One region of the Peribacillus sp. QJM3NY_7 genome, then DNA from elsewhere that is predicted to be linked to it. Evidence: riboswitches for the same ligand, from Rfam matches in the RefSeq annotation. Region 1 holds a riboswitch; each other region holds the start of a gene.
The links. A riboswitch is a leader RNA that binds a small molecule or an ion and turns the genes downstream of it on or off. The one in region 1 is predicted to bind cyclic di-AMP.
Positions count from the first base shown of each region.

Region 2: another riboswitch for cyclic di-AMP. It lies ahead of AC0VX1_RS01410 (cation:dicarboxylate symporter family transporter); the one in region 1 lies ahead of AC0VX1_RS23095 (TrkH family potassium uptake protein).
Region 3: another riboswitch for cyclic di-AMP. It lies ahead of AC0VX1_RS04530 (APC family permease); the one in region 1 lies ahead of AC0VX1_RS23095 (TrkH family potassium uptake protein).

Region 1 covers NZ_CM149663.1:4,793,691-4,798,067, reverse strand. The annotation lists gene AC0VX1_RS23095 (TrkH family potassium uptake protein) at 1-967, opposite strand, end outside; cyclic di-AMP (ydaO/yuaA leader) riboswitch at 1,120-1,262, opposite strand; gene AC0VX1_RS23090 (hypothetical protein) at 1,592-1,783, shown strand; gene AC0VX1_RS23085 (TetR/AcrR family transcriptional regulator) at 2,194-2,793, opposite strand; gene AC0VX1_RS23080 (ABC transporter ATP-binding protein) at 2,912-3,637, shown strand; gene AC0VX1_RS23075 (ABC transporter permease) at 3,634-4,377, shown strand, end outside.
Region 2 covers NZ_CM149663.1:266,072-270,448, forward strand. The annotation lists gene AC0VX1_RS01405 (efflux RND transporter periplasmic adaptor subunit) at 1-944, shown strand, start outside; cyclic di-AMP (ydaO/yuaA leader) riboswitch at 1,144-1,291, shown strand; gene AC0VX1_RS01410 (cation:dicarboxylate symporter family transporter) at 1,463-2,722, shown strand; gene AC0VX1_RS01415 (hypothetical protein) at 3,237-4,019, shown strand.
Region 3 covers NZ_CM149663.1:951,144-955,520, reverse strand. The annotation lists gene AC0VX1_RS04535 (RhaT/GlcU family sugar-proton symporter) at 1-395, opposite strand, end outside; gene AC0VX1_RS04530 (APC family permease) at 896-2,722, opposite strand; cyclic di-AMP (ydaO/yuaA leader) riboswitch at 2,861-3,007, opposite strand; gene AC0VX1_RS04525 (GtrA family protein) at 3,359-3,814, opposite strand; gene AC0VX1_RS04520 (glycosyltransferase family 2 protein) at 3,774-4,377, opposite strand, start outside.

The DNA.
Region 1 (4,377 bases):
AAACCGTTCCTACAAGCGTGGCCAATGTCGTCGTTTTAATCCCGCCGCCAGTCGATCCGGGTGATGCCCCAACGAACATCAAGAAAATGATGAGCAGTAATGCAGGCTGTGTTAAATCAGGGATATTCAGCGTGTTGGAGCCTGCCGTCCTTGGTGATACCGATTGAAATAAGGACGACAGCATTTTACCCATGAAAGATAAAGGCTGCAATGTCTTGGCATTGCCGTATTCGAATAAAAAGATTAAAATCGCGCCGGCAATCGTAAGGGTCACGCTAGTCGTCAGAACGATCTTCGTATGTACGGATAAACGATGTGCATTCCGATATTCGTATAGTTCATTCATCACGATAAAGCCTATCCCGCCAACCGTGATGAGGAAGGCGACGGTAAGGGTTACGAATGGATCCGATGCATATGGGGTCAAACTCCTGAATTCCCCCATTAAATCAAAGCCGGCATTATTGAAATTCGAGACGGAATGAAAAACCCCGTAATAGATCGCTTTGCCGGTTGGCATGTCAAAAGAAAAGCGAATCGATAAGATAAGGGCACCCACACCCTCAATGATGGCCGTGAAAATTAAAAGCCGTTTCACTAATCTGACTACACCCGCCATGGATAGATTATTTAAGGACTCCTGCAAGAGTAACCTGCCTTTTAAGGAAATCTTTTTGCCTAGAAGGAAAAAGAAAAACGTCGCAAATGACATGAACCCTAAGCCGCCTATCTGAATCAGTGTTAAGATGACCAACTCACCAAAAGTGGTGAAGGTCGATCCCGTGTCCACTACGACCAGCCCTGTTACACATGTAGCGGAAGTCGAGGTGAATAAAGCATCCAGAAAAGAAAGACCATGGCCATTTTCTGTGGAAACCGGCAGGGTCAATAAATAGGCCCCGATAAGTATCAGGATGGCAAAGCCGAGTACAAGTATTTTTGGCGGATCCAATAAATTTTTTGTCATTCTCAAATGATCATCCCTACTGTATGACTTTTAATCAACAATCTGCTTTTCGAATCTTTTTAAAAGCATAATAAAAAGACCTGCGAAAACATCGAATAGCTGTATTGCCACAAAAAGCGTGCAAAAAAAGCTCCCGAAATAGGCGGTCTTATGACCTCCTTCGCTTTAGCCGACGAAGTTAGCTGACGGGTAGGATGGCGAAAGAGCTGATCTCATCCCTTCTGCAAGGCAGAATTAACCCCAAATGATTGGGTCCTCCGTACTCATTTACCATGAGTTTTGGCCGAAATGCATTAAATTGATAAACGTATTCTACTCCCATCATTTAGCAGTTGTAAACCCCTAAATCGGAAAAATATATTTCTTTAACAAAACTGAAAATTTACGTTTTATTTACATTAAAAAAACGTATTGACAAATATTAGTTAGCACATTATGATAGGTTCGATTAATCCAATTATGATAACCGGCATCGATGTACTTTATTCAATAATTTCAAGCAGAACATGCTATTGCCAATCAAAATTTGTAATAGATATATTATATTTCTTTTGTAAAAGATAAAGAAAAAAGCAGTACATTATTAGTTAAATTCAATACATTTTATTAAAAAGGCGGGCAATTATGGAGAAGACGTTCAATAGATATGTTATCAATGCTACAGGCAAGGGTGGCCAAACATATTTAACACAATGCCAGGATAAAGATGCACTAAGGAAATGGATAGCCGATCATGAGGATCAAATCATCATGAATGAATTAAGGATAACGGATAAGAAAAAGAATCCGTTTTTAAAACTGTTTTCCCCAAGGTAAATCAACTGATTCCAACATTCATAGCGGTATTCAATTATTGTAATCCCTGTGTTCTATCCAGGAACGGTGAGCGAAAAATCCATATCTTGTTTTGCTTTTAAACTCATTATATTTAATGAGTTTTTTTGCGTTATTTACAGTATCGAACTATTAATGTTAAAATTTAGTAATTAATAATGTGGACGTAGAGAAGAGAAAAGTAAAATGAAATGAAATGACCACTTTCCGAGAGCAATCGAGGATTGTTGGGTATGTATGGGGGGCATCGCAAATTGGTCGCGTTCCTTGGGGACGGGGTTTTTTATTGTACGGTCAAAGGGGGAGAAGCGATGACATTAAGAAATGCATTAGTATCCTGGAAATACCCTTCCATTCTTTTGTGTGGAATAGGTATCTCCAACTAAAATCGTTCATTGGATGAATGTGCGCAATTGGCTGATGAAGTTCAAGATTTGAAAATGGATTTTCGCCATTTCTTCCGCCGTTTGTTCCTCACAGTTCTCCAGCCACTCAGTAATCACCCCTAAAATCGCCGATGTCAGGAAGGCGTGCATATACATGCGGAATGCTTCATCTTTAGCTGCAGGATGCAGGCTGATCAAACGCTCCAACAGTACTTCACCGAAAACCCGTTTTATTTTTTTCGCAAAAGAAGGGTCTCCCTGATCACCAAGAATGGCCCTTAATGCGTGAGCATGTTCACTGATGAATTGAAAAATCGCTATGAAAGGCGGATAAAGTTGCTGTTGATTAAGAGCCAAAAAAGCCTCTTTAGGCAAAATGGCAGTAATGCGGGTTTGAAGTTCATGTAACAATTCCTGCTGTAAGTGATCCATCAATTCATATTTATCTGTGTAGTGCAAATAGAATGTGCCCCGATTAATATTGGCGCGCTCTGCAATTTTCTTCACGGATACATGTGAGAACCCCTCTGCTTCGATAAGTGCAATAAAATGATGTTGTATCTGTTTTTTCGTCTTTTGTACCATATCCTCATGAATCGATGCCATGGAATGTCTCCTTCACTAAACATTTTTCCAAATGTGTTGATTGTATTAGACCGAATGCTACCTTAGAATGATGATACACTCAACACCGTGTTAATTAAAGAGGGAGGATGTGTGTGCAATGAAAAAGGCGATTTCCATTGATGGAATTGCTAAGGGTTTCAAGCAGAAGAAGGTCATTCAGCCAATGAGCCTGGATATTGAAAAAAGCGGAATTTTTGGTTTGCTAGGTCCATCCGGATGCGGAAAGACGACCTTGATTAAAATGATTGTCGGATTGATTAAACCCGATACGGGTAAAGTCACGGTTCTGGATCATGAAGTGCCAAATGAAGCCCTGTTAATGGATGTCGGCTATATGGCACAGTCCGATGCTTTATATACAGAATTGACGGGAGCTGAAAACCTCGAATTTTTTGCGAAGCTATACCGTTTTTCGAAAAAGGAACGAAGGGAACGCATTCAATATGCAGCTGAAATCGTACAGCTGACGAATGATTTGAACGTTCGGGTTGCCCATTATTCAGGGGGAATGAAACGCCGTCTTTCACTTGCGGTTGCACTCATCCAAAATCCGGAGATTCTCATATTGGATGAACCGACAGTAGGAATAGACCCTTTGCTGAAACAATCGATTTGGGAGGAACTTGAACGTTTAAGAAATGAAGATGATAAGACGATCATCATCACGACGCATGTGATGGATGAAGCGGAACGATGCGATAAACTGGCGATGCTGCGTGAAGGTGAAATCATCGCGGCAGGAACCCCTGCAGCTTTAAAAACTCAATTTGCCGCGGAAACGCTTGATGATGTTTTTTTAAGGATTGGAGGCGGCCTAAAATGAGAATTGCCTCTCTTGTTACTCGCATTACCCAGCAGATGCGCCGGGATCGAAGGACGCTCGCTTTATTTTTCCTGGCTCCATTGCTCATTTTAACGCTCATGTATTTTATTTTCGATACAGAGGCAAGTGATTTGAAAATCGTTGTTACAGGCAGTGATGAAACGATCGTTAAAGCATTGAAACAAGTGGATTTTCAAGTCACGGCTTCTGAGGAATTCTCTCAGGAAAAGATGATTGAAAAGGATACGGATGGCTGGCTGCATGTTGAAAATGGCAAAATGAAACTCACACTTTTGAACGACGAACCGACCCGGGCAAAGGCCGTTCAAATGCAAATGATGCAAGGCTTGCAAGGGAATGAAAAAAAAACTCCTTCAATTGAGGAGAAATATGTTTACGGAGATGCCAACACAAAGGGTTTTGATACCTTCAGTCCGATGCTCGTCAGCTTTTTCGTTTTCTTCTTTGTATTTTTAATAGCGGGGATCGCGCTTTTGAAGGAGCGTACAAGTGGTACGTTGGAACGGCTGCTTGCCACACCGATTAAAAGATACGAAATCGTAGCGGGCTATGTGATCGGATATGGCTTATTTGCTCTAATTCAAACCATAATTGTCGTGCTATATGCTGTCAATGTATTGGATATCGTCCTTGTTGGCTCCATTTGGCTCGTTTTACTGACGAATATACTGGTCGCGCTCGTTGCATTATCGCTTGGTACATTACTATCGAGTTTCGCG
Region 2 (4,377 bases), 1.0 Mb from region 1:
TGGAAGCGGAGAAAACGGCAGCTGAGGGGGAAAGGGCAGGGATTGAGGAATACATAGGGGAATTGAGGTCTTATCAGGGGACCGTGAACAGTGAACCTGAAGCGGCAATTGATGAATCGGTGGAAAAAAACTTGAATATTGATATAACGACAAGCACTTCAGACCTTATTAAAAGTAACATTGAGCAAGAAATGTACAAGCAGGAACTAGAAAAAAACAGGTTGGATGAAAAAGTGAAAATGCTTGACGTTCAATTAAGTTCGATTGAGGAGCAGTCCAGTGCAATTGTGACGACGAGCGAGGCTGATGGTGTCGTTAAAAAAATCAATAAAAACCTTGATAATCCCATTATATCCATCGTTTCGACAAATATGGCAATTGAAGGGTATTTCTCCGGGGAGGAAATGAAAAAGGCTGAAGTGGGCATGACTATAAAAGCAAGTTCCTCTGATTCAAAAAAGGCATTGAAAGGGACGATAGGCCGTATCCATTCCTATCCCGCTGAAGAGCCATCATTAAAAAAAGATAACAGATTTCCATTTCAGGCTTTAATCGAACCGGAAGGCGAAGAAACGGAAACGGAACCTCTGTTGGTGGGATCGAAAGTGAATCTTACTGTAATAACCAATGAGAAAGCCGGTGTACCCTCCATACCGATAGAGGCGGTACAATACCAAAAGCATCCTTATATTTACAAGTTGACGAATAAAGGCCATGTGGATAAACATTACATTACAAAAGGTCTTAAGGCTGAAGGAAAGCAGGAAATCATAAAGGGACCGTCGGTAGGTGACGTCATCCTGCTGAAGCCGAATGTGGCCGTGAAGAACCATTCTGATTTTATTACTCCGATTCAATTTGAAAAAGTGAAAGTTGCAACTTATAAAAAATTCACCTCTAGGGAAAAAGTAAGATACCTGTTACTTGGCATTTTGGAAAAATAACCATTCCTTCAACAAGAGAGGTGATGTCAAATTATTTATTAATTATATCAATATAACTTATTTGATTAAAAATCAGGAAGAGTAATTATAGATAGAATAGCTAATAATACAGAATATTCAGACATATTTAAAGACCTTTTTCTAGAACGGATGCGAATAAATATTTACAGATTATCATTTTTAGTATAATATTTTATTATAAGTTAACTCGCTTAATCTTATTCCAAGAACGGGGGACCCATTTTTGTGGATTTTATCCGCTAGGGGTGAATTCAGAAATGAAAGGGCTTTTTGTGTTTCCAATCCTAACCCGACAGCTAACCTCGTCAGCGTCTTCAAGGGAACATGTGTGAATATTCACGCCTATAAGAAATCGACACATGAAGTGTCTTTTTTTTCGGCGTAAAGACAGAGTTTTTCAAAAAAGAAAAATTACTTTCTTTTATTAGTATCTTGTTTCCCTTACCGAGACAAAAATGTTTTTGCATCAAAGACTTTATGGAAGGTGAGGAAAGTAAATGAAGAAATTCAAATTAAGTTTAGCTAGCCAAATTTTCATTGGTTTAATTTTAGGGATTATCGTTGGTGCCATTTTTTATGGTAATGAGACGGCCCAAAACTTTTTACAGCCATTCGGAGACATTTTCCTACGAATGATTAAAATGATTGTAGTGCCGATCATCGTTTCAAGCCTTATCGTTGCAGTTGCTGGTGTAGGCGATTTGAAAGCGGTAGGTAAGCTAGGTGCTAAATCATTATCATACTTTGTAGTGGTAACTATGATAGCGATTGCTGTTGGTTTAATTTCAGCGAATATCATCCAGCCTGGTGCTGGTGTGAATATGGATAAGCTGGAACAAACTGATATTTCCACATATGTGGATACAGCAGAAACTAAGCAGCATGAATCGTTTGTAGATACACTCGTTCACATTGTACCATCCAATCCAGTTCAAGCTATGGTACAAGGCGATATGCTAGCGATCATTTTCTTCTCCGTGTTGTTTGGGCTTAGTATTGCAGCCATCGGTGAAAAGGGTAAACCAGTATTCCGCTTCTTCCAAGGTACAGCTGAAGGAATGTTCTACCTAACAAACATGGTCATGAAATTCGCTCCTATCGGTGTATTTGCACTAATCGGTGTGACGATCTCCAAGTTCGGTTTGGAATCTTTAATTCCGCTAGGGAAGTTAGCGCTTTCTGTATACGGAACAATGATTTTCTTTGTAATAGTCATTCTTGGTCTTATTGCGAAATTTGTCGGATTCAATATCTTTACGCTGATTAAACTTCTAAAAGAAGAATTGATTCTTGCTTTCTCTACTGCAAGTTCAGAAGCGGTTCTTCCGAAACTCATGGAAAAAATGGAGAAAGCGGGATGTCCAAAACATATTGCTACATTTGTTATTCCGACTGGATACTCCTTTAACCTTGATGGTTCTACATTATACCAAGCGTTAGCAGCTATCTTCATCGCTCAAATGTACGGAATCGATTTAAGCGCGTATGAGCAAATTACGCTGATGCTAGTGTTAATGATCACGTCCAAGGGAATTGCGGGTGTACCGGGTGTATCTTTCGTAGTTCTTTTAGCGACATTGGGAACTGTCGGTATTCCTATTGAAGGTCTAGCATTTATTGCCGGTATCGACCGTATTCTTGATATGGGACGTACAGTGGTAAACGTTATCGGTAATTCACTTGCGGCAATCGTCATCTCTAAATGGGAAGGTCAATTCAACCCTCCTTCCAAAAAAGAGTTAGAGCAAGTTTCTTAATATAAAAAATCCAGAGTGAAATGTCACTCTGGATTTTTTTATTGAATGAAAAAGCGCTTCCTTAATTTTTCTAGTTGACTGTAAACTCTGCTTCCTTCAGATACTCAAGCACTTCAAGTTGAATTGTTTTATGGAGGAAACTACCTTCTTGACGCGTCTTCCCGGATGTCAAAATACCCCCAAATTCATAAAGCCTTTCATCTTGTTTACCCCAAAACCAAATCATTTCCTCTCGGCCCAGAAGGTCATGTGTTGTGAAATGAAACTACCTTCCGGCTTTAAAATACGGTTGATTTGTTTTCAAAAGCTAATGTCGGTCATTTTGAGTTGGGGAAGCATCAGCAAAAAGGGAAGTGGCCCTATATTTTTTCCTATTGGTTAATATGGATTTTGATTCATGTTATTTACCTGATGCAGATGATGATGATTAATATTGGGGTTATATAACTTACGTGAAACTCCAAAAGTTTGATAAAATAACATTATTGATTGAGAGCTCGGAGGGGGTCAGGTTATGAAGAATGAAAGTAATGATATCTTATACATGTATATGCAGGCTTCCGAACGGTTTGTCCTTTTTAATGGACTCAATTTTCGTGAATTCGTCAATTCGCTTCCGTATACCTTGGATTCGATCTTATTATTGAAACATCAATTCGATGGTGGGGAATACAATTTGAATGTCCTGCTTGAGAGCGCTTCATCTGAAGCTATTGCGAAGCTCGTTAAAGAAAATGTCCGGACATATGGAGATTTCTGTTGGATCGATTTTGAAGAAGCGGAAGGGCTGGATGAATTGGATGGAAGGGAAATAGCGGAACTTTTATATTTAGGACACGCTAAAACCCATCTGGATCCCCCGTTTTTCCGTAAATTGAATAACCAATATGTGTACCTTGCCCAGGATGATGGCTGGTTCAATAAAATTTATTTTCGTTCTCTTTCGACATATTATATGATGTTAGGAAGGCTGATTCCGCTAAAGCTGGAGCCGTTAAAAGTAGAGAGGACGTGGCTTGGAATCAGAAAGAAAAAAGAGCTGACGGCGATTCCTGCAGAAATCATCGTTTCCTTGGCTCATATTCTGGCAGAGGGGCTCGTTTTTTCCTTTCGGGATGTTAAGTATACTAGAACGAAAATTGAGATACCGGCATGGGTCGTAGGGGATTATTTAAACATGGATGAAATGCATGATTCCTTTTTGGATAGAGATAGTAAGGAGCCCGATGCATTTATTATTTTCAATCGAAAAGAGAAGATTTGGGAAAGCGTTATTAGAAATACACCATCCTCCTGATTTTATTTGAAGTCTTTGAACTTTTTAGGTGTAAGACTTACCGTCTCATGCATAAAAGATAAGAGAGGGAAACGTAGAGGTGTTCACAGGATGTGGCGGTTTTATTCTGTGTTCTGCAAATAGTAATCATTGGAAAAGCCTCAATGATGGAAGTTTCGCTTTATCCCGCATTAACAGGCTGTAAGGAAGCCTGATGATAAATGTAATGAAAAAGAAATGTGGTGAGCCAACAGCCTGTAAATGCCCGATTGCGACGCACAGGATGTGCTAGCAAAGGAGTTGCCACAGGATGTGGCGGTTTTATTCTGTGTTCTGCAAAATAGTAATCATTGGAAAAGCCTCAATGATGGAAGTTTCG
Region 3 (4,377 bases), 1.7 Mb from region 1:
AAGACGATTCCTATAATAATGAAAACTAATGCCAAGACGCCTAAAATGATTGCTTTCATTGTAGACCATTCATGAAAAACGATGACCCCGAATAAAGTGGTTGAAATGAGCTGCAATCCTGTTGAAATCGGCATTGTTTTAGAAACTCCCATTAAATCAATGCTCTTAAGCTGATTAGCTTGTCCAACGGCCCAAAACAATCCAGATACGACTCCGACACCAAACACCAAAAGTGACAGCTTAATATCGGCAAAAATATAAACACCAATTGAAAAAATCAAGGCGCCAATCGTTGTACCTAGTGTTTGACTATAGGGTCCACCCCCGAGTTTCACATTAAATAAAACGATGCTTCCCCAGAATAATGCCGGCAAGAGAGCTAATAATATATCCATTTACAACCCCCATATATGTAAGTTCAAAATTAAGCAGGAAATTTCATTTTGTCTTCTTAATATGTTCGCATTATTTGAATTGACCCTTGGTAATTTTATGAAGTGTTTCCCCTAAAGTAGTGTTCAACACAAAAAGGGCTGCAGACTCAGCCCTTTTTAATGATACTGATTGATGCTAGCCACCATTTTGATGAGTTGCATGTCCATTTCCGAATCATCATCGACTTTGAAATAATGACTTTCCCAAACAGCCGTCGTTCGGATAATGAAGATGGGGAAAGTTTATATTAACATTAATTAAAACTTTAAAAGAGGAAGTATCCCCACATCTTACTGCAAATCCTTTTTATCGTGCGGGCTTCATAGTTACTGTAAATTAATGAGCTGGTAATGAATGTTCATACTCAATATCGGCAGCGTAAGTTACTGCTGACTTTTTTATAAAGATTAGAAAAAAAGCAAACCTTATGTAGGTCTGCTTCTTTTCTTAGATATGGAACTTACTTCTTTAAATGATATGGCACTGTCGCAACAACCACATTTCTTCTATAAAGCAAGTAGGCCTTAATCAGTAAACTTGATTGGTTATGAAGTATATTGTGCCAGCCCTTCTTCGGAATGAATTGGGGGATGATCACCGTAACTTTATAGTTGGATTCACTAGCCTTATGTTCTACTGTATCCACAAATTTAGTTAGTGGCTGAATGATACTTCTGTAATACGAATTCAGTGTAACGAGCCTTACATCCGGCTGCCATTTTTTCCATTTTTCTTCGAATTTCTTTTCATCTTCTCTTTCAAAAGCGACATAAACGGCAATGACCTGATGTGCAGATAGAGATTTTGCATAATTTAAAGAGTTCTCAACCACATGAGTTATACCCGCAACAGGTACAATGATGATATTTCCTTCGATTGGTAAGATCGGCTCACATGTTGTAATCCTTAGTTGGTCTCCAACTGCTTCATAATGCTTTCTAATTCGATGAAAAATTAAAATGATGATAGGTAAAAAAATCAAAACAGGCCAAACCTGAATAAATTTGGTTAAAAAGAATATCATCGTGACGATAAAGCTAATTATGGCACCAATTGAATTAATGGTTAATTTCATCATCCAGCCTTTTGGCTTTTCGCGAATCCATTTAACAATCATCCCGGTCTGGGATAACGTAAATGGGATGAATACACCAACCGCATAAAGCGGAATGAGATTTTCCGTATGTCCTTCAACTGCGACTATCAAGATGATGGATGCAAGTCCAAGTATGATAATTCCATTGGAATACCCTAAACGGTCCCCTCTTATCGTAAACGCCCTTGGTATGAATTTATCCTTCGCCAGATTTACCGCAAGCAAAGGGAAAGCCGAATATCCAGTATTTGCCGCAAGTATCAAGATCAATGCAGTTGTACCTTGAATGAAGAAATACATGAAATTCCGTCCAAAGATCTCTTCAGCAATCTGGGAGACGACCGTTACCTCTGCGCTAGGAACAATGCTTAAATAATAGGCTAAGTATACGATTCCCGAAAACAAAACAGCTAGTAAGGAACCCATCGCTATTAATGTTTTCGCAGCATTATTCGGTGCTGGATCTTTAAAGTTCGGGATTGCATTGGAAATCGCTTCGACTCCTGTCAATGCGGAGCTTCCTGATGCAAATGCTCTTAGCAGTATAAATAAACTGATGCCGGCTACCGGAGTACCGATTGACGCATGCAATTCCGGTGAGACTCCTCCTGTCAGAATCTTGTAAATCCCAACCCCAATCAAGATGAACAAGGCTAAAACGAATAGGTACACCGGATAGGCCAAGACAGATGCCGATTCCGTAACCCCCCTAAGGTTCAAGATAGTAAGTAGGATGACGAAAATAATGGCTATGAGGACATTATAATCATGCAGGCCGGGAAAAGCGGACGTGATGGCATCCGTACCAGCGGATACACTTACCGCGACAGTTAATATATAATCGACCAATAAGGATCCTCCAGCTATCAACCCTGGGTTGACACCTAAATTGTTTTTTGAAACCACATAGGCTCCCCCGCCATGTGGATAAGCGAAAATGATTTGTCTGTAGGACAAAATTAAAGCGGTTAACAGGATCAATACTCCAATCGCGATAGGGATTGAATACCAGAATGCCGCAGCACCGACCGTGATCAGGACAATCAATATTTGCTCCGGCCCATATGCAACCGAAGACAATGCATCTGAAGATAATATCGCCAACGCCTTTGTTTTGTTAAGCTTTTGTTCACCAAGTGCATTTGATTTTAAAGGTCTCCCGATCAAGAACCTCTTTATAGAAGATAACATCAAGAATTCACCACCATGTAATTTATAAGTTTATGTTTCCCAGCTGTCGCAAAAAAACGAGACGAAACACAAAAATGCCTACAAGTCATAGCTAAATAGACCTGTAGACATCAATTTTTTTTGTCTAACAAGCTCCACCTTCCTTCTCATATAACGCTTACGAGGTTAGCTGTCGGATTCGGACCTAAGAGTAGCCCTACCTTTTAAAGGATTCACCCCTTGGATTGTTAAAGACAATCCCAATAACGGGTCCCCCGCACCATAAGGTTTAAGCGATTTAGAAATATGAAACTGTTGATTATCATACTCCCGTGAAATGGAAAAGTAAATGAAAATTTTGCACAGAAATAGAATTATTATTTATAAGCGAGGTTTTATTCTTGACTTATATAACAAAAGTCATGCAAACACATGATTCGATGGTAGGAAAGGAGGAAAGTAAACGTCTGAAAGGAAGATATTCAAGAAGACAATGAACAAAAGATAGATTCCCCAAAAGGAAAAATGAAGTAACGTGATGGATTAAGTAAAACAGATCTGCCCCAGCTTGGATAGTCATAAAATCAGAATTTCGCTTTCCGATTCCATTTTTAATTCCCTTCCTTTCGGGGGCATTATTCCACTGATCTATGCTATTTAGTTCCTTCCTTCTTGAATTGGCCTCAAATTGCTTTTTTTAAAGACAAAGTATTTCTGGCCAAGATAGTTAAGCACTGTATAAAAGATTGTTCCTATCAGAACAGCCAAATTTTGTTGTATGGATAAATGAACGGTTCCTTCCAGTGATTCTGCAATGGCTTGGCCTATAGAATAAGCGGCGGAATAACAAATCAGGATGACGCAAAAGAAACGGGCAACTCCTCGCCGCCATTCTATATCGCTTTTAAAGGTAAAAGTCCTGTTCAAAAGAAAACTCGTCACAGCTCCCGTACCATTGCCGATAAAGGTGGAGATCCAGTAAGATAATTCAAGAGCATTCATGAGAAAAAGCATGATGGTAAGTCCAACCGCTGTATTGACTATTCCAACCAATAAAAAGCGGATAAAGGAGTTAGTTTGTTTTAGATAGTTTTTCAATACTGTTCCGTTCATTTTCTAATTGCTCCCGTTTTTTAAAATCGAGCGGATTAAATAGATCAAGATCAACAATATATTTAGGCCGGCGTTTGGATTCATTATAGATTTTTCCGATATACTCCCCAATCAACCCTACAGCAATCAACTGTAGTCCACCGATCAACCATATGGAGGTGATCAATGAGGTCCAGCCAGTTTCGGTCTGCCCATAAAATTTCAACCATAAAAAGTAAGACCCAAAGAGTAAGCTAATGAAAAAGGAAAGACATCCTATCCATAATACAAGCCGGATCGGTGTAACTGAAAAGGAAGTAATGCCATCAAGTGCAAAAGCAACCATCTTCTTAAATGGATATTTCGTTTCCCCGGCCAATCTTTCTTTACGGTCATAATAAACAGAGTCCGTCTTAAACCCAATGAGCGGTACAATCCCCCGTAAAAAAAGATTCGTTTCATCAAAGCGTTCCAACTCCATGATCGCCCTTTTGCTCATTAGCCGGAAATCGGCATGATTATAGACAAGGTTAACCCCCATCTTGTTCATCAATTTATAAAAACCTGTTGCAGATGTTCGTTTA